Regions from separate parts of the Amycolatopsis benzoatilytica AK 16/65 genome, predicted to be linked through region 1. Evidence: riboswitches for the same ligand, from Rfam matches in the RefSeq annotation. Region 1 holds a riboswitch; each other region holds the start of a gene.
What was found. A riboswitch is a leader RNA that binds a small molecule or an ion and turns the genes downstream of it on or off. The one in region 1 is predicted to bind S-adenosylmethionine.
Positions count from the first base shown of each region.

Region 2: another riboswitch for S-adenosylmethionine. It lies ahead of AMYBE_RS0138455 (methionine ABC transporter ATP-binding protein); the one in region 1 lies ahead of thrC (threonine synthase).
Region 3: another riboswitch for S-adenosylmethionine. It lies ahead of AMYBE_RS0117130 (aminotransferase class V-fold PLP-dependent enzyme); the one in region 1 lies ahead of thrC (threonine synthase).

Region 1 is NZ_KB912942.1:4,122,051-4,132,449, reverse strand. It holds gene octT (diglucosylglycerate octanoyltransferase) at 1-688, shown strand, start outside; gene AMYBE_RS0118915 (DegV family protein) at 693-1,538, shown strand; gene AMYBE_RS46880 (ComEA family DNA-binding protein) at 1,890-2,810, shown strand; gene AMYBE_RS0118905 (ComEC/Rec2 family competence protein) at 2,807-5,179, shown strand; gene thrC (threonine synthase) at 5,205-6,470, opposite strand; SAM riboswitch class I at 6,483-6,616, opposite strand; gene holA (DNA polymerase III subunit delta) at 6,749-7,720, shown strand; gene rpsT (30S ribosomal protein S20) at 8,036-8,296, opposite strand; gene AMYBE_RS0118885 (EamA family transporter) at 8,793-9,656, shown strand; gene AMYBE_RS0118880 (VOC family protein) at 9,685-10,059, shown strand; gene AMYBE_RS0118875 (class I SAM-dependent methyltransferase) at 10,056-10,399, opposite strand, start outside.
Region 2 is NZ_KB912942.1:8,199,501-8,209,899, forward strand. It holds gene metG (methionine--tRNA ligase) at 491-2,287, shown strand; gene AMYBE_RS0138440 (TatD family hydrolase) at 2,398-3,222, shown strand; gene AMYBE_RS0138445 (resuscitation-promoting factor) at 3,653-5,038, shown strand; gene rsmA (16S rRNA (adenine(1518)-N(6)/adenine(1519)-N(6))-dimethyltransferase RsmA) at 5,138-5,980, shown strand; SAM riboswitch class I at 6,702-6,792, shown strand; gene AMYBE_RS0138455 (methionine ABC transporter ATP-binding protein) at 7,008-8,021, shown strand; gene AMYBE_RS0138460 (hypothetical protein) at 8,097-8,621, opposite strand; gene AMYBE_RS0138465 (4-(cytidine 5'-diphospho)-2-C-methyl-D-erythritol kinase) at 8,804-9,772, shown strand; gene AMYBE_RS0138470 (ABC-F family ATP-binding cassette domain-containing protein) at 9,802-10,399, shown strand, end outside.
Region 3 is NZ_KB912942.1:3,756,607-3,767,005, reverse strand. It holds gene ileS (isoleucine--tRNA ligase) at 1-2,966, shown strand, start outside; gene AMYBE_RS0117145 (penicillin-binding transpeptidase domain-containing protein) at 3,290-4,873, shown strand; gene AMYBE_RS0117140 (ArsR/SmtB family transcription factor) at 4,921-5,616, shown strand; gene AMYBE_RS0117135 (potassium/proton antiporter) at 5,716-7,194, shown strand; SAM riboswitch class IV at 7,292-7,406, shown strand; gene AMYBE_RS0117130 (aminotransferase class V-fold PLP-dependent enzyme) at 7,447-8,784, shown strand; gene lspA (signal peptidase II) at 8,924-9,556, shown strand; gene AMYBE_RS0117120 (RluA family pseudouridine synthase) at 9,553-10,399, shown strand, end outside.

The DNA of each region.
Region 1 (10,399 bases):
CCACGGTCCCGAAGGCCCGTGCGCGGCCGACGACTCGCGGCTCTGGCCGAACGTCGCGGCGAACGCGCTCTCCGGGCAGGCCGACCTCGTCGCTGGCATCGGCTGGACCGCGCGCGATCTGTGGTGGTCTCTCACCGGAGACCCGCGCGTCTGGGCGGACCTGCGGCGGGCAGACGCTGTCGTGTTCGCTGTGGGCAGCATGGACACCCTGCCGTCGCCGTTGCCGACGTACTTGCGACAGGGCCTTCGCTACCTTCGCCCCGAGGGTGTGCGTCGCGTCGTACGCGGTGCCTATCTCGCCGCGCAGCCACGGTTGTCCGTAGCACTGCGCGGGCGGCCCAGGGTGCTGCCTGCGCGGCTGAGTGTGAGCTACCTCGATCAGTCCGTCGAAGCGCTGCGCGCCCTGCGGCCTGAGTTGCCAGTGATCGGGATGCTGCCATCAGTGCACCGCGCGGAGGCGTACGGCAGGGTACACACTGGACGCGCCGAAGCGGCTTCGGCGATCGCTTCGTGGGCCGCGCGCCGCGAAGTGCCGTTGCTCGACACGCCCGGCGTGGTTGGCGAACATGTCTTGAGCGGCGCGGGAAATCCCGACGGAATGCACTGGGGATGGGCCGGGCACGAGGCAGTCGGCACGGCGATAGCCAAGCTGGTTGCGCCGCGCCTGGGCGCTGGCGACGTAGGCTGATTACGTGTCGGTCGCCGTGGTCACGGATTCCACCGCGCACCTGCCCGAAGGCTTCGCCGAGCGGCACGCGGTGCGGGTGGTGCCCCTGCATGTCCTGGTAGAAGGCGTCTGCTCGCTCGACGGGGTCGAGATAGGCCCGGCCGCCCTCGCGGAAGCGCTGGGAGAACGGAAGAACGTCACCACTTCCCGGCCGACCCCGGCCGAGTTCGCGACCGCCTTTCGCGCGGCTCTCGACGACGGCGCCGACGCGGTCGTGTCCGTGCACCTGTCCCGCGAGCTGTCCGGCACCTGGGAAGCCGCGGTGCTGGCGGCCGAAGAAGTCGGCTCCGACCGGGTCCGGGTCGTCGATTCCCGAACCACGGCGATGGGCCTGGGCTTCGCTGCCCTGCACGCGGCTGACGCCGCCGCCAGCGGCGCCAGCCCGGCCGAGGTGGAAGCTGCCGCGGTGGCGGCGGCCGAACGGTCCTCGACGCTGTTCGTGGTCGAGACGCTGGAACACCTGCGCCGCGGCGGCCGGATCGGCTCCGCGGCGGCGCTGCTCGGCACCGCGCTGGCGGTGAAACCGGTGCTGCACATGTCCGAGGGTCGCATCCTGCCGCTGGAGAAGGTCCGCACGATGAACCGGGCGATCGGACGACTGGTGGAGCTGTCGGTGAAGGCGGCGGGCACTGGGCCGGTCGAGCTGGCGGTGCACCATCTCGCTTCGCCGGAACGAGCCGTCGAACTCGCCAACCGGCTGGAGGAAGCCGTTCCGGGATGTGCCGGCGGGTGCGTGGTGTCGGAGCTCGGCGCGGTCATCGGCGCGCATACCGGGCCGGGGGTGCTCGGCGTCGTCGTGCAGCGCGCCTAGCCGGGTTTCCGATCGCGCGTTTCGCCGCCGGACGACGTCGGCGCGCAACGCGGTCCGGGCAGCAGAACGCCTGTGGGACAACGTGTTCCGGGTCGAGTCGAACCGCAGTGCGCAGTTCAGCGACCGGCAGTTCCCTGCCGGTCGTGCGGAATCGGTGTTTCGCTCGCGAGCCAGTCCGGAGGCGTGCCCGCTGCCGCCCGGCGCGGCGGAACCGGTCAGTATGACTGCGCACCCCGACGAAATCCGGGCGGACGGCGGCCTCGCCGCCGAGTTGTCCCCAAGGCGTCCGCCTGTCCACAGATTCCGCCGCGGCCCTCGCCGCGGGTCCGATCGGCACCTAGTTTCGATCGTGTGTTCGAGCAGTCCGCCCGGGATCCGGGCACTCCCGTCAACGCCAGGCTCTCCTGGCTGGCCGACCAGCTGGCCGTGGTTCCGCGTCTCGCCGGACCCGGTCGCCGGTCGGTGCGTCGCCGGCTGGGCGGTGCCTGGTCCGCTCGGCGACCCGCGGCAGAACTCGGAGGAGAGCCGATCGCCACCGAAGGGAACAGCTCGTTGCCGGGGATGGCGGACCGACCGCGACCGGCTGCCGCGCAGAGCCGGTTGCTCGGGGGCAAAGCAGTACGCAGCTGGATGCCCGACGGCGGCCGGCGTCGGCTCGCGCAACGCTGGCTGCCCGGCGGTGCAGCAAGCCTGCTGGCCCACCGGGGCGTCATGGTCGCGTTGGCGTTGCTGGCCGCCGCTGCCGTCGTCGTCGGCGGCCTTGCCTTCTTCGGTCCCTCACCAGCAGCAGAGGTCGCGCCTTCTCTTCCAGCGGCTCGCGCGCAGGTGCCGACCGCCGCGAAACCGGCGGCCGGCGACAAGCTGGTGATCAGCGTCGTCGGGCTGGTGCGCTCGCCCGGACTCGTCACCGTGCCCTCCGGCTCGCGGGTCGCCGACGCGCTGCGCGCCGCCGGCGGCGCGAATCCCGGCGTCGACCTGACCGCGCTGAACCTCGCCCGCAAACTGGCCGACGGCGAACAGTTGGCGGTGGGAATCCCGGCCGCGCAAGCGGCCCCGGCCGGTGCCGGAGCCGCGGCCAGCAAGATCGATCTGAACGCGGCGACCGCCGAACAACTCGACACCCTTCCGGGTGTCGGCGAGGTCACCGCCCGGCGGATCGTCGACTGGCGCACCCAGCACGGCGGCTTCTCCAGTGTCGAGCAGCTCCGCGACGTCGACGGCATCGGCGAAAGCAAGTTCCAGAAACTGCGCGAGCAGGTGACGGCCGGATGACGGCGGAGGCGGCGGCACCGCGCCGGCACGACCTCCGGCTGGTCCCGGCGGCGATCGCCGGCTGGGCGGCCACACTGGCCGGTCTCCGGCTCGGCTGGGGGGCAGCGACGGCGATCGGGGCGGCGGCAGTGGTTGTCTCGCTGGTGTTCCTGGTTCGCGGTCGGGGACGGTACGTCGGCGCCGGGGGAGCGTTGTTGCTCGTCGGACTCGCCGCCGCGCTGCCGACCGCGCTGCGTATTCACCAGGCCGATGCCGATCCGCTCGCGGCCGCCGCGGTGCACGGCGCGACCGCGGCGCTGCGGATCGAGATCAGCGAACGTCCACGGCCGATTCGGCAATCCGGCTACGCCGACCAGCAAGCCGGTGCTCGCTCGGTGGCGATCCCTGCGCACGTCCGAGCGGCCACAGTGGACAGTCGGCAGGTCGATTCGGCCGGCCGGGTCGTGCTGTTGGCCCCGGTAACGGGCTGGAGCACGTTGCTGCCAGGTCAAGAGGTGACAGCGACTGGCCGGCTGATGCCGGCGCGCGGCGGCGAGCTGACTGCAGCAGTCTTGTCCGTCCGCGCAGCGCCGCGCGACGTGGGCGCAGCACCGTGGTGGCAGCGTGCGGCGGCGACCTTGCGGAACAGCCTGCATTCGTTGTGCGCGGTATTGCCCGAAGAACCGGCCGGGCTGGTGCCGGGGCTGGTCCTGGGCGACACGAGCGCGTTGCCGCACCAGGTCGAGAACGAGTTCGTTGCCTCCGGGCTCACTCACCTGATGGCCGTCAGCGGAGGAAACCTGGTGGTCGTCGGAGGCGCGGTGCTGCTGCTGTGCCGGGCGTTGCGTGCCGGACCAAGGCTCTCCGCCGTCGCGGCCGGGCTGTCGTTGGCAAGCTTCTTGATCTTGGTCGGTCCCGAACCGAGCGTAGTGCGAGCCGGCGTGATGGGTGGCATCGGCTTGCTCGCGCTTGCGCTCGGCCGTCGCGGTTCCGCTTTGCCGGCTCTGGCGTTCGCGGTGTGCGTGCTGGTGGCCTGGGACCCGGCGATGGCGGCGAATTTCGGGTTCGCCTTGTCGGTCCTCGCCACCGCGGGGCTGGTGCTGCTCGCGCCGCGCTGGGCGGAGTCGTTGACGCGGAAGGGAGTTCCGCCAGGATACGCGGAGGGGCTTGCCGTGCCGCTGGCCGCGTTCGTGGTCACCGTACCGGTTATCGCCGGCATGGCGGGCACCGTCAGCCTGGTCTCGGTGGTCACCAATGTCCTTGCCGCACCGGTGGTTGCGCCGGTGACCGTGCTGGGCGTGCTGGCGACCGCCGCCGGGCCGTGGTGGCCGGGCGCCGGGCACCTCCTGGTCCGGCTGGCGGAACCGGAGGCGCAATGGCTGATCCTGGTCGCCCGGCACGGCGCGAGAGCGCCCGGCGCGGTGCTGACGTGGCCCGGCGGCTGGTGGGGCGGGCTGTGCGCGGCCGGCTTGCTGGCGGTCGTCGTGGTGGCGTTGCGGTTCCGCCGGATCCGGCTGCTGATCGCGCTCGGCCTGGTTGTGGTGCTGCTGACCGTCGTGCCCGTCAAGGTGCTGAAGCCCGGGTGGCCGCCCGAAGGCTGGGCGATGGTGGAGTGCGACGTCGGACAGGGCGACGCGGTCGTGCTCGCGACATCCGAACCCGGCCGGGCGGTAGTGATCGACACCGGGCCGGAGCCGGGACCGGTCGACGAATGCTTGCGGCGGCTGGGTGTCGAGCGGGTGCCGCTGCTGGTGCTGAGCCATCTGCACGCCGACCACATCGGCGGACTGGAGTCGGTGTTCGACGGGCGGGCAATCGGCGCGATCGCGATCGGGCCCGGACGGGCGCCTGCTTGGGCGTGGCAGCAGGTTTCCGGTGCGGCGAAAACCCGCGGGGTGCCGTTGGTGCAGTTGAGCGCCGGTCAGCGGTTGGCGTGGCCGGGACTGTCGCTGGACGTGCTCGGCCCGCGCTACGCCACTTCGCGGGCACCGGCTCTGCAGGACGGGACGATGATCAACAACAGCTCAGTCGTCCTGCGCGCGGACACGTCGGCCGGCCGGATCTTGCTGACCGGAGACGTCGAGCTGGCCGCGCAGGCGGACCTGCTCGCCGAGGGCGTCGACGTGCAAGCCGACGTGCTGAAGGTGCCGCACCACGGGTCGCGGTACTCGCTGCCGCAGTTCCTTGCCGCGGTGCGGCCGCGGACCGCGTTGATCAGCGTGGGCGCGGGCAACGGATACGGACACCCGAGCAAGTCCACAATGGACGTACTGCGGGTTATGGGCGTCCTCGTGACCCGGACGGATCTGGACGGGGACACCGCGGTGCTGCCGAGCGGCGGCGGTCCGGCGGTGGCGCGCCGAGGCGAGCCGCGAGGTCCGCCGCGGTAGGCGCGCCGGACCCCGCGCCGGCGCGTCAGTAACCGAGCGCCTTGGCGACTGCTTCGGCGGACGGCGGCACGGTGGCCTTCGGGCCGACGTGATTCTCGACCGCGTCGAGGGTCTTCAGGCCGTCGCCGGTGATGAGCAGGACGGTGTCGGCTTCCGGGTCGAGCTTGCCGGCTTCGATGAGCTTCTTCGCCGTCGCGACGGTGACGCCGCCGGCGGTCTCGGTGAAGATGCCTTCGGTGCGGGCCAGCAGCCGGATGCCTTCGACGACCTCTTCGTCGGTGACGTCCTCGATCGCGCCGCCGGTGCGGTTGACCACGTCGAGCACGTACGGGCCGTCGGCCGGGTTGCCGATCGCGAGAGAGCGGGCGATGGTGTCCGGCTTGACCGGCTGGACCACGTCGTGGCCGTTGCGGAACGCGGTGGAGACCGGCGAGCAGCCGGTGGCCTGCGCGCCGAACACCTTGTACGGGCTGGCGTCCACCAGGCCGAGCTGGCCGAGTTCGCGGAAGCCCTTGTCCACCTTGGTGAGCTGGGAGCCGGAGGCGATCGGCACGACGATCTGTTCCGGAATGCGCCAGCCGAGCTGCTCGGCGACCTCGTAGGCGAGCGTCTTCGAGCCCTCGGAGTAGTACGGGCGGACGTTGACGTTCACGAACGCCCACGTCTCGTGCTCGGCCGCCAGTTCGGTGGCGAGCCGGTTCACGTCGTCGTAATTGCCGTCGACGGCGATCAGGTCGCCGTCGTAGACCGCGGTGGTGAGGATCTTGGCGCGCTCGAGGCTCTTCGGGATCAGCACGACCGACCGCCAGCCGGCGCGGGCCGCGGCGGCGGCCGTCGCGTTGGCCAGGTTGCCGGTCGACGGACACGCGAGGACCTCGAAGCCGAACTCGCGGGCGGCCGCCAGGGCGACGGCGACCACGCGGTCCTTGAACGAGTGCGTCGGGTTGCCGGTGTCGTCCTTGACCCACAGGTTCTTCAGGCCGAGCGCCTTGGCCAGCCGGTCGGCACGCACCAACCGGGTGCAGCCGGGCTCGGTGTTCGGGGTCTCCTCGACTGTCGAGGGGACGGGAAGGAGTTTCTTGTAGCGCCAGATGTTGCGCGGTCCGGCCTCGATGTCCTCGCGGCGGACGCGGCCGAAGTCGTAGGCGACCTCGAGCGGCGAGAAGTCTTCGGCGGAGACGAACTCCGGGGCGAGCGGCTGCCGGTGGCCCTCTTCCTTCGACACCAGTTCGACAGCCGGACCGAGGTCGAGCGTCTTGTTGGCGGAGGTGGTGCGGAGGGTTGCAGTCATCGCGAGGTTCCTTCCTCATCTGCCCCGCCGAAGCGGGCCGGAATTGGCACCGTGGTCGTCAGCTATTCCGCGATCGCGGAATGACAGGCTGTACGCCGGTTGCCGGGGCTTCGTCGGGCCGTTCCCTCTGCCCCTCTGGATGAGCGGTATTCGATTGTCGGAGCGCCCGCCGGGCGCGTCCTCGGGTACACCGTACGACATGGTGATCGGCTCGTGCCATGGAGGCGGCCCACATCACCGGGGCGGGCGGACCGGCGGCCGGGTGAGAGGATGGCCGGGTGACCACCGCACCCGCGCCGCTGCACCTCGTCACGGGCGAGGAAGAACTGCTCATCGAACGGGCCGTGCGCGCCGCGCTCGACGCGGCGAAGGCAGCGGACCCGACGGCCGACCTCACGCGGATGCGGGTGTCCGATCTCACACCGCCGCTGCTGGCCGAGCTGGTGAGCCCGTCGCTGTTCGCCGAGGGGCGCGTGATCGTGCTCGAGTCGGCGCAGGACATCTCGCAGGAGCTGTCCGACGCGGTGCTGGCCTACCTCAAGGCGCCGGCCGAGGGCATCGTCCTGGTGGTCGTGCACAGCGGCGGCGGGCGCAGCAAAGCGGCGAAAGCCTTGCCGGGCGCACTGAAAAAGTCCGGCGCGGAGATCACCGAGTGCCCGAAGCTCACCAAGCCGGCCGAGCGCGAGGCGTTCGTCCGCAACGAGGTGCGCCGGGCGGGCGGCAAGATCGACGGAGCGGGGCTGCTGGCCCTGCTCGATTCGGTCGGCTCCGACCTGCGCGAACTCTCGTCGGCGGCGACCCAGCTGGTGGCCGACACCGGGGGAGCGATCGACGAGCAGGCGGTCCGCCGCTACCACACCGGCCGCGCCGACGTGACCGGCTTCGCGGTCGCCGAAAAGGCCGTGGCGGGCGACCGGGCGGCGGCGCTGGAATCACTGCGCTGGGCGATGCAACTAGGCGTTCCGCACGTGCTGGTGGCCGACGCGCTCGCCGACGCGGTCCGCACGATCGCCCGGGTTTCCGCCGCCGGACGCGGCAATCCGAACCAGATGGCGGGCGAGCTGGGAATGCCGCCGTGGAAGATCCGGAAGGCGCAGGGCCAGTCGCGCGGCTGGGGCGCGGACGGCCTTGCCGAGGCGATGCGCATCGTGGCGCGGCTCAACGCGGACGTGAAGGGCGCGGCGGCGGACTCGAACTACGCACTGCAGCGGGCGGTGCTGGACGTGGTCGCGGCCAAGGGCGACCGCTGATCCTGCCGCGGCCGGGGCTGCACGCTCCGCGTACAGAACTGCCAGGGTCGGCCGTCCGGGGAGGGGAGTGGGGCCGCCTGCCCGGCGGGGCTTGACGTCCCCAGCGTGGCTGTCGAGGTTCGCCGGGAGGACAGCCGTTGGCCTGACAGCGGGTTGGCCGTCCCGCGGGCTGGTCCGGCTGCCGTGCCCGAAATAGAGGCGGCGGAATCCGCTGCCTGGCACCGAATTCCCGCTGACGCCCCGGCCGCCGCGGTTGGCCAAGACACGGAAAAGGCCCGGCAGCCGAAGCCGCCGGGCCTTCCGAAGAGACAGCGATCAGAGCTGGTTCGCGCGCTTCGCGAGAGCCGACTTCTTGTTCGCGGCCTGGTTGGCGTGGAGGACGCCCTTGGTGACGGCCTTGTCCAGCTTGCGAGCGGCGTCGCGCTGGAGCTCGAGGGCCTTGTCCTTGTCACCGGCTTCGGCGGCCTCGCGGAACTTGCGGATCGCGGTCTTCACCGAGGACCGGATCGCCAGGTTGCGCTGCCGCGCCTTCTCGTTCGTGGTGATGCGCTTGACCTGCGACTTGATGTTAGCCATGGAGGCGTTCCTCTTTCACTCGGTGAAGGTCGCTGCCGCGTTCGTTTGGCACCGGACCGGCCCTGACGGGCAGCCGGGTTTCCTCCTTGACGGAATGCCGCACGGCAACAGTCGAAAATCTTAACAGTCCTGCTCGCAGCGTCGGCGAGGGCCCCGCGCAGGTGCCGAGGCGGGCCCGCCCGGAAGCCGTGCTCTGCCCCGCCGGCACCCCCGGGACGCTCTGCCCCGCCGGTGCCCCGAACCGAGCCTTCCCGAAACGTCCCGCCGGAAAGCCTTCGGCGGCACCTGCCGGCCTCCGCTACCGTGGACCGCGATAGTGCCTAGGGTTCCGTCGCCGGCCCGCAGGCCCGAAGCCGGGCCTCCGCCCACAACCAGGGCCGGCGGGACTGGTCCGAGCGGCACCGTCGGCGGGGCACCGTGTCCTGCCGTTCATCTGACGGGACAAAAGCCTGGAGGACCCGGTCTTCAGCGTGCGCCGAAGTCCTGAAAGGGTCCCGTGAACTCCAGTGCCCTGGCCATGGTTCTCGTCGCCGCGGTCGTCCACGCCGGATGGAACCTCGCCGCCAAACGAGTTTCCGGCGGCGGTCCGCGGTTCGTCTGGCTCTATTACACCGTCTCGGCCGTGGCGATGCTCCCGGCAGTCGGGGTCGCGCTGGCTGTCGAACCGGAGCGGCCGCAATGGAGCTGGCTGTTCGCCGCGGCGGCCACCGCGATCATGCACGTGCTGTACGGGATCGTCCTGCAGCGCGGCTACGAAGTCGGCGACCTTTCAGTGGTCTATCCGCTCGCCCGCGGCACCGGACCGCTCCTGTCGGTGCTCGTGGCCGTCCTCCTGCTGCACGAACGGCCCGGGGTTCTCGGGTTGGCCGGCGCGTTCCTCGTCGTGTCGGGCGTCCTGGTGATCAGTCTCGGCGGCGGCGCCGGCGACTCCCGCGCGCGCCGGGCCGGGGTGTTCTACGGCGTCCTCACCGGAGCGGCCATCGCGGGCTACACGCTCTGGGACGCGCACTCGGTCACCACGCTGGGCGTCCCGCCGCTGGTCTACTTCGGCGGCGGTGCGCTGGGGCAGAGCATCCTGCTCGCACCGGCCGCCGTGCGCGGCCGCTTCGAGGTCGAGCGGCTGTGGCGCGATCACCGGCGCGAGGTGCTGATCGTCGGGCTCGCCTCGCCGGCCGGCTATCTGCTGGTCCTGTACGCGCTGCAGATCGCACCGGTCAGCCTGGTGGCGCCGGCCCGGGAGCTGTCGATCGTGTTCGGCGGGGTGGCCGCCTGGCTCGTGCTCCGCGAGCGCAACGCGGTCCGCCGGCTCGCCGGGTCGGTCGTCGTCCTGGCCGGGATCGCGGCGATTGCGCTCGCCTGAGCGGAGCGCCTCGGGTAGGCAGGAGCCTATGGACGTACTGAGCAGCCGGGTGCTGATCCACCCTCGCGACCACGAGGTGTCCACCGCGTTCTACCGCGACAAGCTCGGCCTCGCGATCGAGCGCGAGTTCCCGGGCGGCACGCGGTTCTTCGCCGGCGGAGGATCGATCGAGGTAGTCGGAGCGGGCGAGGCGGGACCGGGCCCGGACGTCAACTTGTTCCTGCAGGTCCGCGACCTGCGGGCGACGCTGGCCGAACTGGCCGGCCGCGGCGTCGAACCGGTGCGAGAGCCGGTGCGCGAGCCGTGGGGCACCGACGAGGCGTGGATCGCCGACCCGGACGGGCTGCGGATCGTCCTCGTCGAGGTCCCGGAAGACCACCCGTTGCGCCGCGACCAGCGCTAAGCCGCCGGCTTCACCGCGCGCAGCTGGGCGGCCAGCGGGGCGAACCCGGGCGGGTCCCAAGTCCAGGTCTGCAGGTCCGTGAACCCGGCCGCGGCGGCTTCGTCGGCAAGCTCGTGCCGGGTGACCGGCAGCCATTTCTCGTGCGCCGACAGCAGCAGCCGTCCGCCTGGCCGCAGCACCCGGAACAGCTCGGCGAAGCCGGCCGGCCGGTCGTCCCACAGCTGGACGTTGTTGACGGTCAGCACGACGTCGACAGACGCGTCCTCGGCGCCGGTCCGCGCGGCGCTGCCCGCACGCACCTCAGCGCGGTCGCCGCAGCGGTCCGTGCACAGGCTGCGCA
Region 2 (10,399 bases), 4.1 Mb from region 1:
ACGACGGGTGAAAGGCCACCCTACGTGCCGATTTCGGAACGCGGGTGACCCTTCCCGGCGTGTCGGGCCCGGGTGATCAGGCGTTTTACCGCTCGAAGGCGCGCGTGCCCCGCCAGACCGCCCGCATCAGCACCACAATCGGATCGTTGCCGGGAGAACCGTCGCGCGCTCCGGTCGACCACCTGCTGGAGCGGTTGACGGCGAGCCAGCCCGGCGGTGACCGGGACGAGGATCCCGGACCGCGACAAGCGCGGCCTGGTAGGCGGGCGGCGGTCAACGCCGACAAGCGCGGTTCCGAACGGCGCGAGCAGCGCGGGGGCAAGCACCGTCCCGTCCAGCCGGCGCGGTCGGACCTGCCCGGCGCGTTCAGCGACTTCGCCGGCTCGGATCTTCTCCGGCGGGTCCTCGGCGGTCCTCTCGCCGGCGAACCGGCTGTCCCTTCCCCGACCACCCAAAATCGCCTTGGAACGCATCCGTAGGCTAAACAGGTATGAGCACCCCAGTGTTGACCGCGGTGGCCTGGCCCTATGCCAACGGCCCCCGCCACATCGGCCACGTGTCCGGATTCGGCGTCCCGTCCGACGTCTTCTCCCGCTACCAGCGAATGGCCGGCAACCGGGTGCTCATGGTGTCCGGAACCGACGAGCACGGCACCCCGATCACCGTCCAGGCGGACAAAGAGGGCATGACCCCGCAGCAGACCGCCGACAAGTACACCCGCCAGATCGACGAGGACCTGCGCGGTCTCGGCCTCTCCTACGACCTGTTCACCCGCACCACCACCGGCAACCACGCCGCGGTCACCCAGGAGATCTTCCTGGCGCTCAACCGCAACGGCTACGTGGTCCCGAAGACCACCCGCGGCGCGATCAGCCCGTCCACCGGGCGCACTCTGCCGGACCGCTACATCGAGGGCACCTGCCCGATCTGCGGGTACGACGGAGCCCGCGGCGACCAGTGCGACAACTGCGGCAACCAGCTCGACGCCGCGGAGCTGATCAACCCGAAGTCGCGGATCAACGGCGAGACGCCGAAGTTCGTCGAGACCGAGCACTACTTCCTCGACCTGCCCGCGTTCACCAAGACCCTCGGCGACTGGCTGGGCACCAAGAACGACTGGCGCCCGAACGTCCTCAACTTCACCAAGAACCTGATCGACGACATGCGGCCGCGGCCGATCACCCGCGATCTGGACTGGGGCGTGAAGATCCCGCTGGACGGCTGGCGCGACCAGCCGCTCAAGCGGTTCTACGTCTGGTTCGACGCGGTCATCGGCTACTTCTCGGCGAGTGTCGAGTGGGCCCGCCGCAACGGCACGCCGGACGCCTGGCAGGAGTGGTGGGCCAACCCCGACGCGCGCGCCTACTACTTCATGGGCAAGGACAACATCACCTTCCACGCCCAGATCTGGCCCGCCCTGCTGCTGGGCCAGAACGGCGAGGGCGACCGCGGCGGCGAGCCGGGCAAGTACGGCAAACTGCACCTGCCGGACGAGATCGTCTCCAGCGAGTTCCTCACGATGAGCGGCTCGAAGTTCTCCACCTCGCGCGGCACCGTCATCTACGTGCACGACTTCCTGCGCGAGTTCGGCCCGGACGCGCTGCGCTACTTCATCTCGGTGGCCGGCCCGGAGACCCAGGACACCGACTTCACCTGGGACGAGTTCGTCCGCCGGACCAACTTCGAGCTGGCCAACGAGTGGGGCAACCTGGTCAACCGGTCGATCTCGATGGCGCACAAGAACAACGGGGCGATCCCGGCGCCGACGAAGCCGGCTCCGGCCGACGAGGAGCTGAAGGCACTGTCGCGGGCGGCGTTCGACACCGCGGGCGCGCACCTGGCGCGGTCCCGGTTCAAGCTGGCCGCCGCCGAAGCGATGCGCGTCGTCACCGCCGCCAACCGGTACCTGTCGGACCAGGAGCCGTGGAAGCTCAAGGACGACCCCGACCGGCGGGACGCGGTGCTGCACACCGCGCTGCAGGTGGTCAGCGACGCGAACACGCTGCTCACCCCGTTCCTGCCGCACTCGGCGCAGAAGGTGCACGAGGCGCTCGGCGGCACCGGCGTGTGGGCCGCGCAGCCGGAGTTGCAGGAGGTCGAAGACCTCGACCTGCCGGACCGGATCAACCCGATCCTCACCGGCGACTACGCCAGCGAAAAGGCGAAGTGGGAATCGACGCCGATCGAGGCCGGCCGTCCGCTGGACAAGCCGAGCCCGCTGTTCACCAAGCTGGACCCGAAGCTCGGCGAGACCGGCCCGGAGTGGGCGCCGATCGTGACTGACTGAACCGCGTCTGCCGTTCCGTGAAGGGCCCCTTGCGGGAATCCAAGTCCTGCAAGGGGCCCTTCACGGCCTTCGGGCGAGGGGCGGTGAGGGGGCCCAGTAGCTTGGTGAGCATGGGCGACGAAAAGCGCGAACTTCCCCCGATCCCCGACCGCCTCCCGGTGGCGGTGGTCGACGCGCACACCCATCTGGACGCCTGCGGCGCGAAAACCGCGGCCGACGTTTCCGCGATGGTCGACCGCGCGGCGCAGGCCGGGGTGGCCCGCGTCGTCACCGTCGCGGACGATCTCGCTGCCGCCCGCTGGGCCGCCGAAGCGTCCACCTGGGACCCGCGCGTCTTCGCCGCGGTGGCCATCCATCCCACTCGCACCAAAGAATTCGGCCCGGTCGAACAGTCCGAAGTGGAGCGGCTGGCCGGCGGCGAGCGAATCGTCGCGATCGGCGAAACCGGTCTCGACTACTACTGGGACTACTCGCCGCACGACGCGCAGCAGGCCGCGTTCCGCTGGCACATCGACCTCGCGAAGCGACTCGGCAAGACGCTGATGATCCACGACCGCGAAGCGCACGAAGACGTGCTTCGGATCCTCGACGAGGAAGGCGCGCCCGAGACGGTCGTCTTCCACTGCTTCTCCGGCGACGAACACATCGCGCGCCGCTGTATCGACAAGGGCTACGTACTGTCCTTCGCCGGCACCGTCACGTTCAAGAACGCGCACGGGCTGCGAGAGGCGGCGCGGATCGTGCCGAGCGGGCAGTACCTCGCCGAAACCGACGCGCCGTTCCTGACCCCTCATCCGTTCCGTGGGCGGCCGAACGAGCCGTATTGCACCGCCTACACCGTGCGGCATCTCGCGGCCCTTCGCGGCGAAGCGGTGCACGAGGTCGCCGAGGCGGTCCGGACTACTGCCGAACGCGTCTACCGGCTGCCCGCCTGATTTCGCACTGTCACATGGGGTTGAACGGATTGCGACGTTCGGGTGCGGGCATTCGTCCACCTGATGAGTGACACAGATCACGACACTCCGGGGGGTGTTTGCGCAACCCGCCGACACCCGTTACTGTCCCGTGATCGTGCCGGTCGGTACCGCGCAGCGGATACCGGCTGATACGCCCACCAGTCACGTCAGTGCACGTCGGGGAAGCGGAACCGGGTTGGTACGACCTGGGACCGTGACGATGGCGCTGGCTGGGGGTGTCGGACTTGAGAGGCGTGCCCTGCGAGGGTGCGTCGCGAACGAAGGACGACGCGCGTCGGACGCGCGATGTCTTGGGAAAGGGAACGACCCGGTGACTGGTAGTAGGCAGGATGACTCGCGTCTTGACGCGGGTTCGGCATTTTTCTCCTCCCCCGCTGGTTCGGTGGCCGTGCTCGACCGTGAGCTCGACGACACCGCCTACGGGCAGTACGACTTCTCCGACGAGCTGAAGGTGACCGAGCAGGACGTGCTCGCGGCCCTCGGCCCGGACGCCGACATGCTGATGTCGGAAATCGACGTCGACGTGGACGAGCTGATCCGGCTCATCAACGCCGAGACCACCCTGCTCCCGCCGCTCGTCCTGCCGGACGAGGTCGAGCAGGACCGCACCGCGTCTCCGGAGGCCAAGAAGGCCGCCGTCGAGGACGGGCTGCGCGAAGCGACCAAGACGTGGAAGCGCCGCTTCCTCAAGGGCGCCGTGCTTTCGCTGCTGGTCACCATCGGCGGCGGCGGCGCGGCGGCGCTCGCGATGAACAAGAGCATCACCGTCGACGTCGACGGTCACCAGCAGACCGTGCACACCTTCGGCGGCACTGTCGGCGACGTGCTCAAGGACGCCGGGCTTTCGGTCGGCGAGCACGACGCGCTTTCGCCCTCCCCGCAGGCGGCGGTCGGCGACGGCGGCGTCATCAAGCTCGAGCGCGGCCGCCAGCTGAACCTGGTCGTCGACGGCGTGTCCCGGCCCTCCTGGGTCCGCGCCACCACGCTCGGCGAGGCGATGAACCAGCTCGGCATGGGCAGCATGCTCTCCCAGGGCACCTGGACCTCGATGCCGTCATCCGGCGAACTGCCGCTCGAGGGCTCCACCGTCCAGGTCAAGACCCTCAAGCACATCACGCTGTTCGACGGGGCCAACGCGCCGCGTCAGGTGACCACCAACGCGGTGACCACCAAGGAGTTCGCTTCCGACCTGAAGCTGAACCTCGGCCCGGACGACGCGATCGAGGGCGGCCTCGACGTCGGCCTGAAGAACGGCGCTGAGGTCCACATCAGCCGCATGGGCGTCTCGATGGTCAACCAGGAAGAGACCATCGACCCGAACGTGCAGAAGGTCGACGACCCGACGCTGCTGCAGGGCCAGACCAACGTCGACGACCCGGGCACGCCGGGCACGAAGCTGGTCACCTACAAGGTCACCAAGAAGAACGGCGAAGAGGTCGGCCGCGAGCAGATCTCGGAGAAGATCCTCGTCGCCGCCAAGGACAAGATCATCAAGGTCGGCACCAAGCAGCCCCCGCAGCCGGCGATCGGCGACGGTTCCGCGTGGGACCGCATCGCGCAGTGCGAGTCGGGCGGCAACTGGGCCATCAACTCCGGCAACGGCTACTACGGCGGTCTCCAGTTCGACAAGCAGACCTGGAACGCCTACGGCGGCAGCCAGTACGCGTCGCTGCCCAGCGAGGCCAGCCGCGAGCAGCAGATCGCGGTCGCGGAGAAGGTCCGCGATTCCCGCGGCGGCTACGGCGCTTGGCCGGTCTGCGGCAAGCGCGCCTGAGTTTTCCTCCGTCGGCGGCCGTGAGCTTCGTGCTCGCGGCCGCCGGCGTTTTTCGTGCCGCCTGCTCGGGCCGCCGAGTGCGCTGGGTAGGCTCGTCCGGTGGTGGAACTGCTGGGACCTGCCGAAATCCGCGGGCTGGCCGACGAACTCGACGTCCGGCCGACGAAGAAGCTCGGGCAGAACTTCGTGCACGACCCGAACACGGTTCGCCGCATCGTCGAACTCGGCGGCGTGCAGCCCGGAGACATCGTGCTGGAGGTCGGCCCCGGCCTCGGCTCGCTGACCCTCGGCTTGCTCGCCGCGGGCGCCCAGGTGGTCGCGGTGGAGATCGATCCGGTCCTCGCCGCCAGGTTGCCGCGTACGGCGGCCGAGCGCGCGCCTGAGGCCGCGGAACGGCTGTCTGTGGTCGGAGCGGACGCATTGCGCGTGCGCGCCGCCGACCTGCCCGCGGAACCGGTGTCCCTCGTCGCGAACCTGCCGTACAACGTCGCGGTGCCGGTGGTGCTGCACTTGCTCGCCGAGCTGCCATCGCTGCGCAGTGGCCTCGTGATGGTTCAGACCGAGGTCGCCGATCGGATGGCGGCCGGACCGGGCAGCCGCACCTACGGCGTGCCCAGCGTGAAACTCGCCTGGTACGGCCCGGCCCGCAAGGTGGCCGCGGTGCCGCGTGCGGTGTTCTGGCCAGTCCCGAACGTCGATTCGGCGCTCGTGTCGTTCAGTCGCACCGACCCGGTGTCCGGCGTCGATCGGGAACGGCTCTTCGCGGTGGTCGACGCGGCGTTTTCGCAACGCCGCAAGACCCTCCGGGCCGCGCTGGCGGGCTGGGCCGGTTCGGCCGATCGGGCGGGGGAGCTGCTCGCGGAGGCGGGGATCGACCCGCGGACGCGCGGGGAGCAGCTGGACGTGCACGCGTTCGCCCGGATCGCGGCAGCCAAGTCCTGATCTCGGGCCGCCGAGGGCCGCACGCGCGCCGGCTTCGCCCAGTCCTCGAGTGAAGGTCCGGACGTCGTCCGCCAGGGCGACCGCGCGATCTGTCCCGCTGCGGCCCGCCCGGCTCGGATGCGGCGATGCAGCGGAACCCGCGCGGGTCCCGCCCCGGACTGGTTGCTGGCCTGATGGAATGAGTCCTGGATCTCGCCCATCGTCCAGACATTTATGCGGACATTTCCCGGCAAACACAAAATCGCCTCGCGTCGCGGCAGGCGCGACCGGGGTCACATTGGTTCAACCAGGCTGTCGGCGCGGCTATTCCCGGTCCGCTCGAAGCCCTCGTCCGGCGCACTCGAGAAGGTGCGGGCGGCCTCGGCATCCGGGGGAAGCTCCGGTGGTCGCGAACCGGACTGTTCGGGCCCGTCGAGAGCCGATGGTTCGCCTTGGCGGCCTACCTTCCTCAGCGGCTGGTGCACCCGGCGGCGGACCGAGGTACAGTGAAAAGTTCTGGCTCTTCGGCCGAAATTCCTTGATCCGCAACCGGGTCTGCGTTGTCCACAGTGGATCTCATGATCGCCGTTCGGCAGGGTCTGCCAGGTCGGAGCACTGTTCGGCGGCCGAGGTTCCCGCTCCCGCGAGGCAAGACGGCCGTTCCGGCATGCGGCCGCCACCAGACGTGTGATCTGCATCCGCGTGCTTGCGTTCAGTCCGTGGGATCGGCTTTACTCAGAAGCGTCCATCCCGAGCGACTGAGAGACCTGGCTCGCCGAAGTCGCAGCAACCACCCTCCGCAGGGCAGGTGCTACCGCCAGGACCGATGGAGGCTGTTTCCGATGAAGAGGGTCACCCGCCCGCTCCTGCTGACCCGCCGACGTGTCGTCGACGAAGGTCGCCGCTCGGTATGTGCGTGTCAACGCTCCATGGTCATCGCCTGATCTTTCTTCCGGTCTTTTCTTGCACCGTCCACATCGGACGGTAATTCGATGACGCTTGGCGCGCCCGGAATCGGCGCCGCGCCCGTATGCCATGGAGCCCTTTCGTGATCACCGTCGAAAACGTGTCCAAGTCCTTTCCCTTCCACGGAAACCGTGTCGCCGCGCTGCGTGACGTGAGCGTCGACGTGCAAGCCGGCTCGCTGTTCGGCGTCGTCGGCCCGGCCGGTTCCGGCAAGTCCACCCTCGCCCGGTGCATCGCGCTGCAGGAGCGCCCGGACCGCGGCGTGGTGCGGCTCGACGGCCTCAACACCGCGACGCTGGACGGCAAGCGGCTGCGGGAAATCCGCCGTCAGCTGGGCGTTGTCGGCACCAAGCCGGAGTTGATCGCCGAGCGCACCGTCGCGGGCAACATCGCCAGCCCGCTGGAGCAGCTGGGCGTCGACGGCCCGCAGCGGCGCAGCAAGGTCGGCTCGCTGCTCGACCTGGTCGGCCTCACCGCGCGCGCCGCGCAGAAGCCGGAGGAACTCACCGAAGGCCAGCTCCGCCGCGTCTCGGTCGCCAAGGCTCTCGCCGCCGGCCCGGCGGTGCTGCTGGCCGACGACCCGACCGCGGGCATCGCGCCGGAGGACGCCGGCGCCGTGCTGGCGGTGCTCGACCGGGCCCGCGCCGAGCTGGGCGTGACGATCGTCGTCACCACCCAGGACGCGGACGTGGTCCGCCGGGTCTGCGACGACGTCGCGGTGCTGGACAACGGCGCCCTGGTGGAGCGCGGTTCGGTCCTCGACCTCGTCTCGACGCCGGACAGCTGGACCGCACAGGCGGTGCTGCCGGCCATCGAGACCTCGCGCGCCCAGTCCGCGAAGTACGACCGCGCGGTCGACGTGGTGCTGATCGGCTTCGCGTCGGTGGGCGCACTGCTCCCCGAGGCGGCCAGTCGCTTCGATGTGGAGCTGGCCACCATCGGCGGCGGCCTGACCCGCCTCGGCGACACCCCGATCGCCCGCTTCCGCCTGGGGGTCCGCGGCGAGCGCGCGGACGCCGCGCTGTCCTGGATCGCCGAGCGCGGCGCGCACGTGAGCCAGCCGGCGCGTGGCCCGCAGAGCGTGGTCGCCGCCTGATTTCCGGTTAGCCGCAAGGCATCTCCACCGCGGGCCGCTCCGGATCGGGGCGGTCCGCGGTGCGCTTGTGGCGGGTCAGATTGAGCACGCCAGCCAGATCGAGGCCCCGGTCGGCGCGAGCCAGACGAGGATGCCGAGCAGCAGCTGGCCGGTCAGGGACAGAAATTCGGCGATCAGCACCGCTGTGTACTTGATTCCGGTCCAGATCTCGGCGGAGCGGGTCGCTGTCTCGGCCAGCTCGCGATCCAGCTTCGCCTCCAGCCGGTCCATCGCCGCCTCCGACTCGGCCTGCTCGGGCACGAACTTCAGGGCCGCCCACATCGCCACGACGAAGATCGTCCACGACGACACCACGCCGATCGCGATGATCACGACCCGGGCGGTGCCTGGTCCGCCGATCCCCAGCAGGCCGCCGAGGGCGAGGAACTCGGCCACCGCGGCGAGGGCGAGCGACAACTGCAGCATCACGGCGGTCACGATCCGCCTGCCCTCTCGCGGCGCTCTCGTGAGCTTCGCGGACTTCTCCGCCACTGCGAACGCGATCAGCAGCGTCGGGATGATCTGCGCCGTCGCGGCCCAGAAGTCAGTGGTGATCGGCACGCGGAAAGGATGCCGCAGCCGTCCGGTTCGCGACACTGGTTTCGCCGTATCGGTCTCGGCGGCCGGTATCTCAGGTCAGCTGTACTGGCTATCAGGACATCTGTCCTGCCCGGCGAGTGATCCCGCCCCGGGGTTTTTCTCCTGGTGAGCCCCGGCGGAGCGGCGCCACGTAGGCTGGACAGGTGCTCGCCGTCGTTCCTCCCCCTGTCACCGTCCGGGTCCCGGCCAAGGTCAACCTGCACCTGGCCGTCGGAGACCTGCGATCGGACGGGTTCCACGAGCTGGTGACCGTTTTCCAGGCGCTTTCGCTCACCGACGAGGTGACCGTCGCGGCTACTGACGATCCTGGGCTCGAGGTGTACGGAGAGGGGGAGCGCACGGTCCCCACCGACGGCACCAACCTCGCCTGGCGTGCGGCCCGCGAGCTCGCCGCGTACGCCGGGCGGCCGGATGCGGACGCGCCGAAGGTGCGGGTCGTGCTCCGCAAAGGCATTCCGGTCGCGGGCGGCATGGCCGGCGGCAGCGCCGACGCGGCCGCCGCACTGGTCGGGCTGTCCTCGCTGTGGAAGCTCGACATCACCCGGGACGAACTCGCCACCATCGCCGGCCGCCTCGGCAGCGACGTGCCCTTCGCGCTGTACGGCGGCACCGCGCTCGGCACCGGTCGTGGTGAGCGGCTCGTGCCGGTGCTGGGGCGGCACACCTTCCACTGGGTGCTGGCCTTCGACGAAGAGGGTCTCTCGACGCCCAAGGTGTTCGGCGAGCTCGACCGGTTGCGCGCGGACGGCAAGCCGCCGCGGATCGGCTCGCACACACCGGTCGTCGAGGCGCTCGCGTCCGGCGACCCCCGGCAGCTCGCTCTGCTGCTGGGCAACGACTTGCAAGCCGCGGCCGTGTCGCTGCGGCCGGGCCTGCGCCGCACGCTGCGCGCCGGGGTGAACGCGGGGGCGCTCGCCGGGTGCGTGTCCGGCTCCGGGCCCACTTGCGCGTTCCTGTGCGCGGACGCGGAGACCGCGGTCGAAGTGGCCGCCGAACTGTCCGGTGCGGGGGTGTGCCGCACCGTCCGGGTCGCGCACGGCCCGGTGCCCGGCGCGCGGGTGGTCGGCGGCGACGACGCGCCGCGCAGCGCGCCCCCGCGCGTACACGCCTGAACTATTAGTCCACAGTGGAAAGGATCCGGATGGCCAACCTGGTCAACCTGGAGTCGGTGAGCAAGTCCTACGGCGTGAAGCCGTTGCTGGACAACGTTTCCCTCGGCGTCGCCGCGGGGCAGCGAATCGGCGTCGTCGGGCTCAACGGAGGCGGGAAGACGACGCTGCTCGAAGTCCTTTCCGGACTGAGCGAACCGGATTCCGGCCGGGTCAGCCACGTGCGCGACGTGCGGATGGCGGTCGTCACCCAGCGTACCGAGCTGCCGGTGGGCAGCACCGTCGGCGATGTCGTGCTGCAGCGCTACGGCGCCGAGCACGAATGGGCTGCCGACGCGCGCGTCCGGTCCATTGTGGACGGGCTGGGCATTACCGCGATCGGACTGGATACCTCGACCGCGAACCTGTCCGGCGGAGAGCGCCGCCGGGTCGCGCTGGCCGCCGCGCTCACCGGCGAGCTGGACCTGGTGGTGTTGGACGAGCCGACCAACCACCTGGACATCGAGGGCGTCCGCTGGCTCGCCGACCACCTGCTGAGCCGGCGCATCGCGGTCGTGGTCGTGACCCACGACCGGTGGTTCCTGGACACCGTCGCGAGCCTCACCTGGGAGGTCGCGAACGGCCGGGTCG
Region 3 (10,399 bases), 370 kb from region 1:
CGCACTACGGGCACCTGCTCACCGGGTACGTGAAGGACATCGTCCCGCGCTACCAGACGATGAAGGGCAAGCACGTCGAGCGCCGGTTCGGCTGGGACACCCACGGCCTGCCCGCGGAACTCGAAGCGATGCGGCAGCTCGGCATCACCGAGACGTCCGAGATCGAAGAGATGGGCATCGCGAAGTTCAACGAGGCTTCGCGCGAGTCCGTGCTGCGCTACACCGACGAGTGGCGCGAGTACGTCACCCGCCAGGCGCGCTGGGTCGACTTCGACAACGACTACAAGACGCTCGACGTCACCTACATGGAGTCGGTGCTCTGGGCGTTCAAACAGTTGTGGGACAAGGGACTCGTCTACGAGGGCTACCGGGTCCTGCCGTACTGCTGGCGCGACGCGACGCCGCTGTCCAACCACGAGCTGGGCATGGACGCGGACGTCTACCGCAACCGGCAGGACCCGGCCGTCACGGTCGGTTTCCGGTTGGAGGGCAACGACAACGAGCTCGACGGCACCTATCTCCTGATCTGGACCACGACGCCGTGGACGCTGCCGTCCAACCTCGCCACCGCGGTGCATCCCGAGGTGCAGTACGTCGTGGTGGAAAGCGACGGCAAGCGCTACCTGCTCGCCGAAGCACGGGTGGCCGCGTATGCCCGCGAGCTCGGCGAGGAGCCGGCCGTCGTCGCGCGCTACACCGGCGAGCAGCTGCTCGGATCCCGTTACGCGCCGCCGTTCCCGTACTTCGTGGGCACGGAGAACGCGCACCGCGTGCTGTCCGCCGACTACGTCACCACCGAGGACGGCACCGGCGTCGTGCACATCGCGCCCGCCTACGGCGCCGAGGACAAGGTGGTCACCGACGCGGCCGGGATCGCCCCGGTGACGCCAGTGGACGACCACGGCAAATTCGACGCCACCGTGCCGGACTACGCCGGCCAGCAGGTGTTCGATGCGAACCCGAACATCGTCAAGGACCTCAAGAACGGCACCGGCGGCGCGCAGCGCCAGGGCGCGGTGCTGCTGCGGCACGAGACCTACGACCACTCGTACCCGCACTGCTGGCGCTGCCGGAACCCGCTGATCTACCGCGCGGTGTCGTCCTGGTTCGTCGCGGTGACGCAGTTCAAGGACCGGATGGTCGAGCTGAACCAGCAGATCACCTGGTACCCGGAGAACGTCAAGGACGGCCAGTTCGGCAAGTGGCTGGAGAACGCCATCGACTGGTCGATCTCCCGCAACCGCTACTTCGGCACGCCGATCCCGGTCTGGCGCTCGGACGACCCGGAGTACCCGCGGATCGACGTCTACGGCTCTCTGGACGAGCTGGAGGCCGACTTCGGCGTGCGGCTGGACAACCTGCACCGGCCCTACATCGACGAGCTGACCCGGCCGAACCCGGACGACCCGACCGGCAAGTCGGTGATGCGCCGGGTGCCGGACGTGCTCGACGTGTGGTTCGACTCGGGCTCGATGCCGTATGCCCAGGTGCACTATCCGTTCGAGAACCGCGAGTGGTTCGAGCACCACTACCCGAGCGACTTCATCGTCGAGTACATCGGGCAGACCCGCGGCTGGTTCTACCTGCTGCACGTGCTCGCCACCGCGCTGTTCGACCGGCCGGCGTTTCGCACCTGCATCTCGCACGGCATCGTGCTCGGCTCCGACGGCCAGAAGATGTCGAAGTCGCTGCGGAACTACCCGGACGTGAACGAAGTCTTCGACCGCGACGGGTCCGACGCGATGCGCTGGTATCTGATGGCGAGCCCGATCCTGCGGGGCGGCAACCTGGTCGTCACCGACCGGGGGATTCGCGACGCGGTGCGCCAGGCCGTGCTGCCGCTGTGGAACTCGTACTACTTCCTGGCCCTGTACGCGAACGCGGACGGCAAGCAGGGGCAGTGGCGGACCGATTCCCAGCACCTGCTGGACCGGTACGTGCTGGCGAAGACGCATGAGCTGGTGACGGACGTCGAGGCCGCGATGGACGGCTACGACATCGCCGGCGCCTGCCAGACGGTGCGGGACTTCCTGGAGGTCCTCACGAACTGGTACGTCCGCCGGTCGCGCGACCGGTTCTGGGCGGGCGAGCAGGACGCGATCGACACCCTGCACACCGTGCTGGAGGTGACCTGCCGGGTCGTCGCGCCGCTGCTGCCGCTCACCACCGAGACGGTGTGGCGCGGGCTGACCGGCGGCCGTTCGGTGCACCTGACCGACTGGCCGAACGCGCTCGACCTGCCTGCCGACGCGGCGCTGGTGACCGCGATGGACAAGGTGCGGCAGGTGGCGTCGTCGGCGCTGGCGCTGCGCAAGGCGAACAAGCTGCGCGTGCGGCTGCCGCTGGCGAAGCTCGTGGTCGCCGCGGAAGACGTCCAGCCGCTGCGCGAATTCACCGACATCCTGCGGGACGAAGTGAACGTGAAGTCGGTGGAGCTGACCACTGACGTCGCCGCGCACGGCACGTTCGAGGTCGCGGTGAACGCGCGGGCGGCCGGGCCGCGTCTCGGCAAGACCGTGCAGCAGGTGATCAAGGCGGTCAAGTCCGGCGACTGGACGACGAACGCGGCCGGCGCGGTCGTGGCGGCGGGCGTCGAACTGGTCGAAGGCGAGTACGACCGGCGCCTGGTCGCGGCCGGCGGCGGCGCGGCGGCGGAACTGCCGGGCGGCGCCGGGCTGGTCGTGCTGGACACCGTGGTGACCGACGAGCTGGCGGCCGAGGGCGTGGTGCGCGACCTGGTTCGCGTCGTGCAGCAGGCCCGTCGGGACGCCGGACTGGAGGTCAGCGACCGGGTGACGCTGACCGTGGACGCGCCGGAAGACGTGGTCGCGGCGGTGCGGACGCACGAGACGTTCGTGGCGGCGGAGACGCTGGCGACGTCGGTGTCGTACGGCGAGGTGACCGAAGGCTTCGACGGCACGGTCGGCGAGGGCGTGAAGGTCCGCGTGGCAGTCGCGAAGGCGTGATGCCGAGCCAGCGCTGAGCGGCAAGTCCGTGAAGGGAACATTGAGGGACTCTGAGTCCCTCAATGTTCCCTTCACGCACACCTGGCCACCACGAGCCGACCTGCTCACCGGAGGCGGCATCGGCGCAAAACCTCCGTATAACGCCCTATACCCCAGCCACCGGTACCGCCATTCCGGTGCCGATCACGAATCGGCGCCGGAAAAGCCGCATTCCCTCCGGTAACGTCCGATCGCGCTCGGCGATGGGCAAGCTGAGTCCAGGGGCGCGGGCGGACCGCGCGGGGCGAGGGGGAACGACGGTGAGTCCTGCCGGAAAAAGAGGCGTGCTGATTGGTGGCGCGCTGGCTGTGGTCGCGATCGTGGTGGCAGCGGTCGTGCTGCTCACCGGCGGGGGATCGACTTCCGCGGCGCCGGGAACCGACGTTTCCGCAGAAGCTTCGCAGGGCCCGGCTGACCCGACCTCGGCGGCGCGCGATTTCCTGCTCGCCTTCGGAAAGCGCGACTCGGTCGAGGCGGGCAAGCTGACCGACGCTCCCGGCGCCGCCGGGCCGGCGATGGACGGCGCCTGGTCGACGCTCCGCCCGAGCACGCTGACCGCCAAGCTCGGCCAGGTCAGCGCGGCGCAGGGCGGCCACGCCACCGCCGGCTACACCTACGACTGGAATCTCGGCGCCGGCCGCGTCTGGACGTACTCGGGCAGCCTCGGCCTCGTCCAGTCGCAGGGCACGTGGCTGGTCCACTGGGTGCCGGCCGTGCTGCATCCGAAGCTGGCCGACGGCGAGCGGCTGGTGCTCGCTTCCTCCGACGTCCCGGCGGTGGTGGACCGCGACGGCAAGCCGCTCATCGTGTCCGGCCCGGCCGGCCTGCACCCGGCGGACGACAAGGCATTCCCGCTGCTGCGTTCGGCGCTCACTTCGCACGGCAAGGCCGCTCAAGCGTTCGCCGTCCAGCGCGTCGACGCCGGCGGCAAACCCGTCGAGACGCTGTTCGGGAACCCGGACGGCGACCAGAAGCCGGCGGTCAGCGGGCTCAGCGCCGCGGTCCAGCGGTCGGCGCAGTCCACGGTCGACGGTTATCCGGGCAAGGCGGTCATCGTCGCCCTCCAACCCTCTAGTGGGGACGTGCTCGCGGTGGCGCAGAACAGCAGCGAAACCAATCCGAAGGCGGCGCTCAGCGGCCAGTACGCACCCGGCTCCACGTTCAAGATCGTCACCGCGACCGCGGCACTGGAGGCCGGGCTGGTCACGCCGGATTCCGAAGTGCCCTGTCCGCTGACCGACCGGATCGGCACGCGGACGCTGTCCAACGAAGGATTCGACCTCGGCACCACCACCGTGCACAGGGCGTTCGCGAAGTCCTGCAACACCACGTTCGGCCGGCTCGCGTCGCAGCTGCCCGCCGACGGGCTGGCGAAGGCGGCCAGCCAGTTCGGGCTCAATGCGGACTTCGCGATCGACGGCGTGCCCACCGAGCTGGGCCGGGTCGACCCGGCGGCCAACGCGGACGAGCAGGTCGAGGACGGCATCGGCCAGGGAAAGGTGCAGGTCAGCCCGATGGGTGCGGCGGTGATGGCGGCGACCGCGGCGTCCGGGCGCACCGTCGTGCCGCGGCTGTGGGCGGACGGCACGAAGGTCAACTCCGGCTACCTCCCGCCGCCGGGCCCGGTGCTGTCGGCGCTGCGCGGCATGATGCGCGAAGTGGTCACCGGCGGCACCGCGACCGGACTGGCGAGGTCCGGCACCGTGTTCGGCAAGACCGGCACCGCGCAGTTCGGGGACGGTGCGGAGGCGCACGGCTGGTTCGTCGGCTACCGCGGCGACCTCGCGTTCGCCATTTTCCTGGAGGGAGCGAACGATTCGAAGCCGGCCGTCCAGCTCGGCGCGCAGTTCCTCGGCGGACTGAGCTAGCCGGCGCTTCGGCCGCGGCCGAACTGTTCGCGCCTTACCGTGGACGGATGGAAACCGTCGCCCTCGCCGAAGTCGCCGCTGTGCTGGCCGATCCGAGCCGCGCGACCATGTGCCTCGCGCTGCTCGACGGCCGCGCCTGGACGGTCGGCGAGCTGGCTGGCGCGGCGCGGATCGCGGTGTCTACGGCCAGCGAGCACGTGACGCGGTTGCAGGACGCCGGATTCGTCGCGCGGGCGAAGCAGGGGCGGCACGCGTACGTGCGACTGGCGAGTCCGCGCGTGGCGGAGCTGATCGAGCATCTGGCTCAGCATGCGGAGCTCAAGCGCCCGGACGGGCTGCGGACGTCGCTTCGGGTGCAGCGGCTGTCGTTCGCTCGCAGCTGTTACGACCACCTCGCCGGGACGCTCGGCGTGGCGCTGCGAGACGGGATGATCGGCCGCGGCCTGATCGACGTGTCGGACGGGCTCTCGCTCACCGACGCCGGCCGGGCGGCGTTCGCCGGCCTCGGCGTCGAGCTGCCGGACCGGCCGCGGCGGCCGATGCTGCGCGACTGTCTGGATTGGACGGAGCGGAGGGAGCACCTGGCCGGGGTGGCGCCGGCGGCGTTGCTGGAGCGGGCGGTGACGGCCGGCTGGCTGACCCGGGACCAGCAGCGCGCGGTCCGGGTCCTGCCCGGCGCGGAGGAGCCTTTCGCGACGCTGGGAGTCGATCTCGCCACTCTGCGCGCAATGCGAGCGTCGTAACACACTCCAGTGGTCCCCCGACCGGTGGTGCGCGGTCGGGAACCGGACGCCGCCTCACTATTCTGGACGCCTGCGGGCGGCCGGGACGGGAGGCGAGGAGTGGACCAACTTCCCTTGCTGTTAGGCGTCGGGGGCCTGGTCCTGCTGGTCTCCGTGGTCGCCGTGCGGGTGTCCATCCGGCTGGGGTTTCCGTCGCTGCTGCTGTACCTCGGGATCGGCGTCGTGCTCGGCGAAGCCGGGTTCGGCATCCGGTTCGACAACCCCGCGCTCACCCAGGCGCTCGGGCTCGCCGCGCTCGTCCTGATCCTCACCGAAGGCGGGCTCACCACGCGCTGGTCCTCGGTGAAAGCCTCGCTGCGGCCCGGAATCATGCTGTCCACAGTGGCCGTGGCGATCAGCATCGCGGTCACCGGCGCGGCGCTGCACTGGCTGCTCGGGCTCGACTGGCGAATGGCGCTGTTGTGGGGTTCGGTTCTCGCGTCCACTGACGCCGCGGCGGTCTTTTCCGTGCTGCGCACGGCCGGCGTTGGAAGACGCCTGGTCGGCGCGCTGGAGCTGGAGTCCGGCATCAACGACGCGCCCGCCTACATCGCGGTGGTGGTGCTCGCGTCCGGGGAAGCGGTCGACTGGTCGCTGCCGCTGCTGGTGATCTACGAACTGCTCACCGGGCTGGCACTGGGCGTCGCCTTCGGCTGGCTGGGCGCGCAAGCGTTGCGCCGCGCCGCTCTTCCGGCGACCGGCCTGTACCCGCTCGCCACGGTGGCGGTCTGCGTGCTCGCCTACTCGTCGGGGCAGCTGGCGCACGCCTCCGGTCTGCTGGCCACCTACGTCGCCGGTCTCGTGCTGGGCAACTCGAAACTGCCGCACCGGTCGGACACGCTGTCGTTCGCCGAAGGGCTCGGCTGGCTCGCGCAGATCGGACTGTTCGTGCTGCTCGGTCTTTTCGCGTCGCCGAGCCGGCTGCTCGAAGCGCTGGTGCCGGGCCTGGTCGCGGGCGCGGTGGTGCTGCTGCTCGCGCGTCCGCTGTCGGTGGTGCTGTCGGTGCTGCCGTTCCGGTTGCCGTGGCGGGACCAAGCATTCCTGTCCTGGGCCGGGCTGCGCGGCGCGGTGCCGATCGTGCTCGCGATGATCCCGCTGTCGCAAGGGGTTCCCGGCGCGGACCGGCTGGTGGACGCGGTGTTCGTCCTCGTCATCGTGCTCACCTTGCTGCAGGGCGCGACGCTCAGCCCGCTCGCCCGGGTGCTCGGGCTGGCGAAATCGGGACAGGCGCAGGAGATCGAGGTCGACGCCGCGCCGCTGGACGAACTCGGCGCGGAGCTGCTGCAGGTGCGCATCCAGAAGGGTTCGAAGCTGCACGGCGTGTACCTGTCCGAACTGCGGCTGCCGGTCGGCGCGACGGTGAGCCTGGTGGTCCGCGGGGGCACCGGGTTCACGCCGCAGAAGACGAGCCGGCTGCAAGTGGGCGATCAGCTCTTGGTGGTCGCGACCGCCGACGTCCGCGACGCCACCGAAGCGCGCATCCGGGCGGTGGACCGGGCGGGCCGGCTCGCGCGCTGGCGCGGGGAGTCCGGCGCCTGATCTCCAGTGTCCATTGTGGATGAACGGGGTGACCGCCGTCTCAGATCACGGGAAGGGGCTGGCTCAGTGCCGGGGTAGTCCGCTATCGTCCGGGTCAGGTCATGAGTGCCAGCGCGAAGCCCCGGCTTGCTGGCCGGCAACCCTCCTACCGCGGTGGGGTGCCCCGGGTGAAGACCAGGCCGGTCGCGCCATGCGGCAGGCAAGCGCGGGCCCCTCGCCGGGGGTCCCCCGGAACGCCGAGGAGGCGTCGTCATGACTCTCGCACTCGACCGGACCACTGCTGTTTACGCTGGTCCCGCCACTGTTCCCGCGGTCGCCGGTGCGGCGCTGCGAGTGCCGCTGGTGACCGGCGGCGACATCGGGTACGCCAACCTCGACCACGCGGCCAGCGCGCCCTGTCTGGACAAGGTCCGCTCGGCGGTCGAGGAGTTCCTGCCCTGGTACGCCAGCGTGCACCGGGGCGCCGGGTTCGCGTCCCAGGTCTCCACCCGGCTGTACGAGCGCACGCGCGACATCCTGCGCCGCTTCGTCGACGCCCGCGCCGGTGACTCGGTGGTCTTCACCCGCAACACCACCGACTCGTTCAACCTGCTGGCGAAAGCGTTGCCGCGCAAGACTTCTGTCGTCGTCTTCGACAGCGAGCACCACGCCGCGCTGCTGCCGTGGCGCGGCCCGAACGTGCGGCGCGTGCAGCTGCCGCGGACCCGGCTCGCCGCGGTGTCCGTTGTGGACGAAGCGCTGGCGGACTGCCCGGAAGGGCCCCGGCTGGTGGTGGTCGCGGGCGCGTCGAACGTGACCGGCGAGCTGCTGCCGGTCGCCGAGATCGCCGCGGTGGCCCGGAAACACGGTGCGCGAGTCGCGCTGGACGCCGCGCAGCTGGCACCGCACCGGCGGATTTCGTTGCGGGAACTGGATGTCGACTACGTCGCGTTGTCCGGGCACAAGCTGTACGCGCCGTTCGGCGCCGGTGCGCTGATCGGACGCAGCGACTGGTTGCGGGCGGCGCAGCCGTACCTGGCGGGCGGGGGTGCGACGAAGCTGGTCACCGAGGAAGCCGTCGTGTGGAACACCGGCGAGGAGCGGCACGAGGCTGGTTCGCCGAACACCGTCGGCGTGTATGCGCTGGGGGTCGCCTGCGAGGAGCTGGCCGCGAGCTGGGATGCCGTGGGCTCGCACGAAGCCGCGCTGCTGGAGCGGCTGCGCAAGGGGCTGGCCGGCCTTCCCGGATGCGCTGAGCTGCGGTTCTTCGATGCTCCGGGGGACCGGGTGGGCACGGTGAGTTTCGTGCTGGACGGGTTTGACCCGGGGTGGCTGGCGGCGGTGCTGTCGGCGGAATACGGGATCGGGGTTCGCGACGGGGCGTTCTGCGCACACGTGGCGACGCGGCGGCTGATCCGGGAGACCGGTGCCGACGGGCAGCAGGCGGTGCGGGTGAGCCTGGGGCTGGGCAGCACTGAGGAACATGTGGACCGCCTGGTGCTTGCGCTGCGGCAGGTCATCGCCCGCGGTGCGCGGTGGGAGTACGCGAAGGCGGACGGGCGGTGGGCTCCGGTGGGAGACCCGCGCGAGCTGCCCCCGTTCTGTTCCTGATCACGCGGCAGGTTGGGCGAGCGGGTCATGCCGTCGATGACGGCCGCTCCGGCGTGGTTCGAGCGACCGGATTAGGCCGGCTCCGCCGGTGCTGCCTGCCGCCGCGACCCGCCCGGGCGCGGACGTGGACAATGGGGGAGTGAGCACCGACCCTTCGCCGTCCGAATCCGAAGTCTCCCCGCCCGTGGACCCGCCCGAGCCGGGGGCGGCCGACACTGCCGCGGCCGAGACCGAAGCGACTGAAGCGCAGGCGCCGAAACGACGGGTCGTCTGGGTGGTGTTCGCCGTCGCGGCGGTGCTCTGGGCCCTCGACCTGCTCACCAAGAACCTCGTGGTGGCGAACCTGGAGGGCCAGCCGCCGAAGCCGATCCTCGGCGGGCTGATCTACCTGCAGGTGATCCGCAACGCGGGCGCGGCGTTCTCCATGGCCACCGGCATGACCTGGGTGCTGGCCCTGATCGCGATCGCCGTCGTGGTCGCGATCGTGTGGATCGCGCGCAGGCTGCGCTCGGTCGGCTGGGCGATCGGCCTCGGCCTGGTCCTCGCCGGCGCGCTCGGCAACCTGACCGACCGGTTCTTCCGCGAACCCGGATTCCTGCGCGGCCACGTCGTGGACTTCATCTCCGCGTTCGTGCCGAACGGGCAGGGCTTCGCGATTTTCAACATCGCCGACTGCGGGATCACCGTCGGCGGCGCGCTGATCGTGCTCCTGTCGCTGCTCGGCCGGGACTACGACGGCACCTCGACGCGCAAGAAGAAGGAAAAGGCGTGAGCGCCCGGATGCTGCCCGTCCCGGACGGGCTCGACGGAATGCGGGTCGACGCCGGGCTGGCCAAGATGCTCGGTCTCTCCCGCACCGCGGTCGCCGAACTGGCCGAGGCGGGCGACGTGCTGCTGGACGGCCGTCCGGCGGGCAAATCGGACCGGCTCACCGGCGGCGGGCTGCTCGAGGTCACCCTGCCCGAACCGGAACGGCCGGCGGAGATCATCGCCGAGCCGGTCGAAGGCATGCGGATCCTGCACGACGACGACGACATCGTGGTGATTTCGAAGCCGGTCGGCGTCGCCGTGCACCCGAGCCCGGGCTGGACCGGCCCGACCGTGGTGGGCGGGCTGGCCGCCGCCGGGCTGCGGATCTCGACGTCCGGCGCGGCCGAGCGCCAGGGCGTCGTGCACCGGCTCGACGCGGGCACCACCGGCGTGATGGTGGTGGCGAAGAGCGAGCACGCGTACACCGTGTTGAAGCGGGCGTTCAAGGAACGGACCGTCGACAAGGGCTATCACGCCGTCGTCCAGGGCCACCCGGACCCGATGCGCGGCACCATCGACGCCCCGATCGACCGGCACCCGCGACACGACTACAAGTTCGCGGTCGTGGCGGGCGGACGGCCGAGCGTCACGCACTACGAGGTGGTCGAGGCGTTCCGGGCGGCGTCGCTGGCGCACGTGAAGCTGGAGACCGGGCGGACGCACCAGATCCGCGTGCACTTCTCCGCGTTGCGCCACCCCTGTGCCGGGGACCTGACCTACGGGGCGGACCCGGTGCTGGCACGCAAGCTAGGCCTTTCGCGGCAATGGCTGCACGCGCGGACGCTCGGCTTCGCGCACCCGGCGG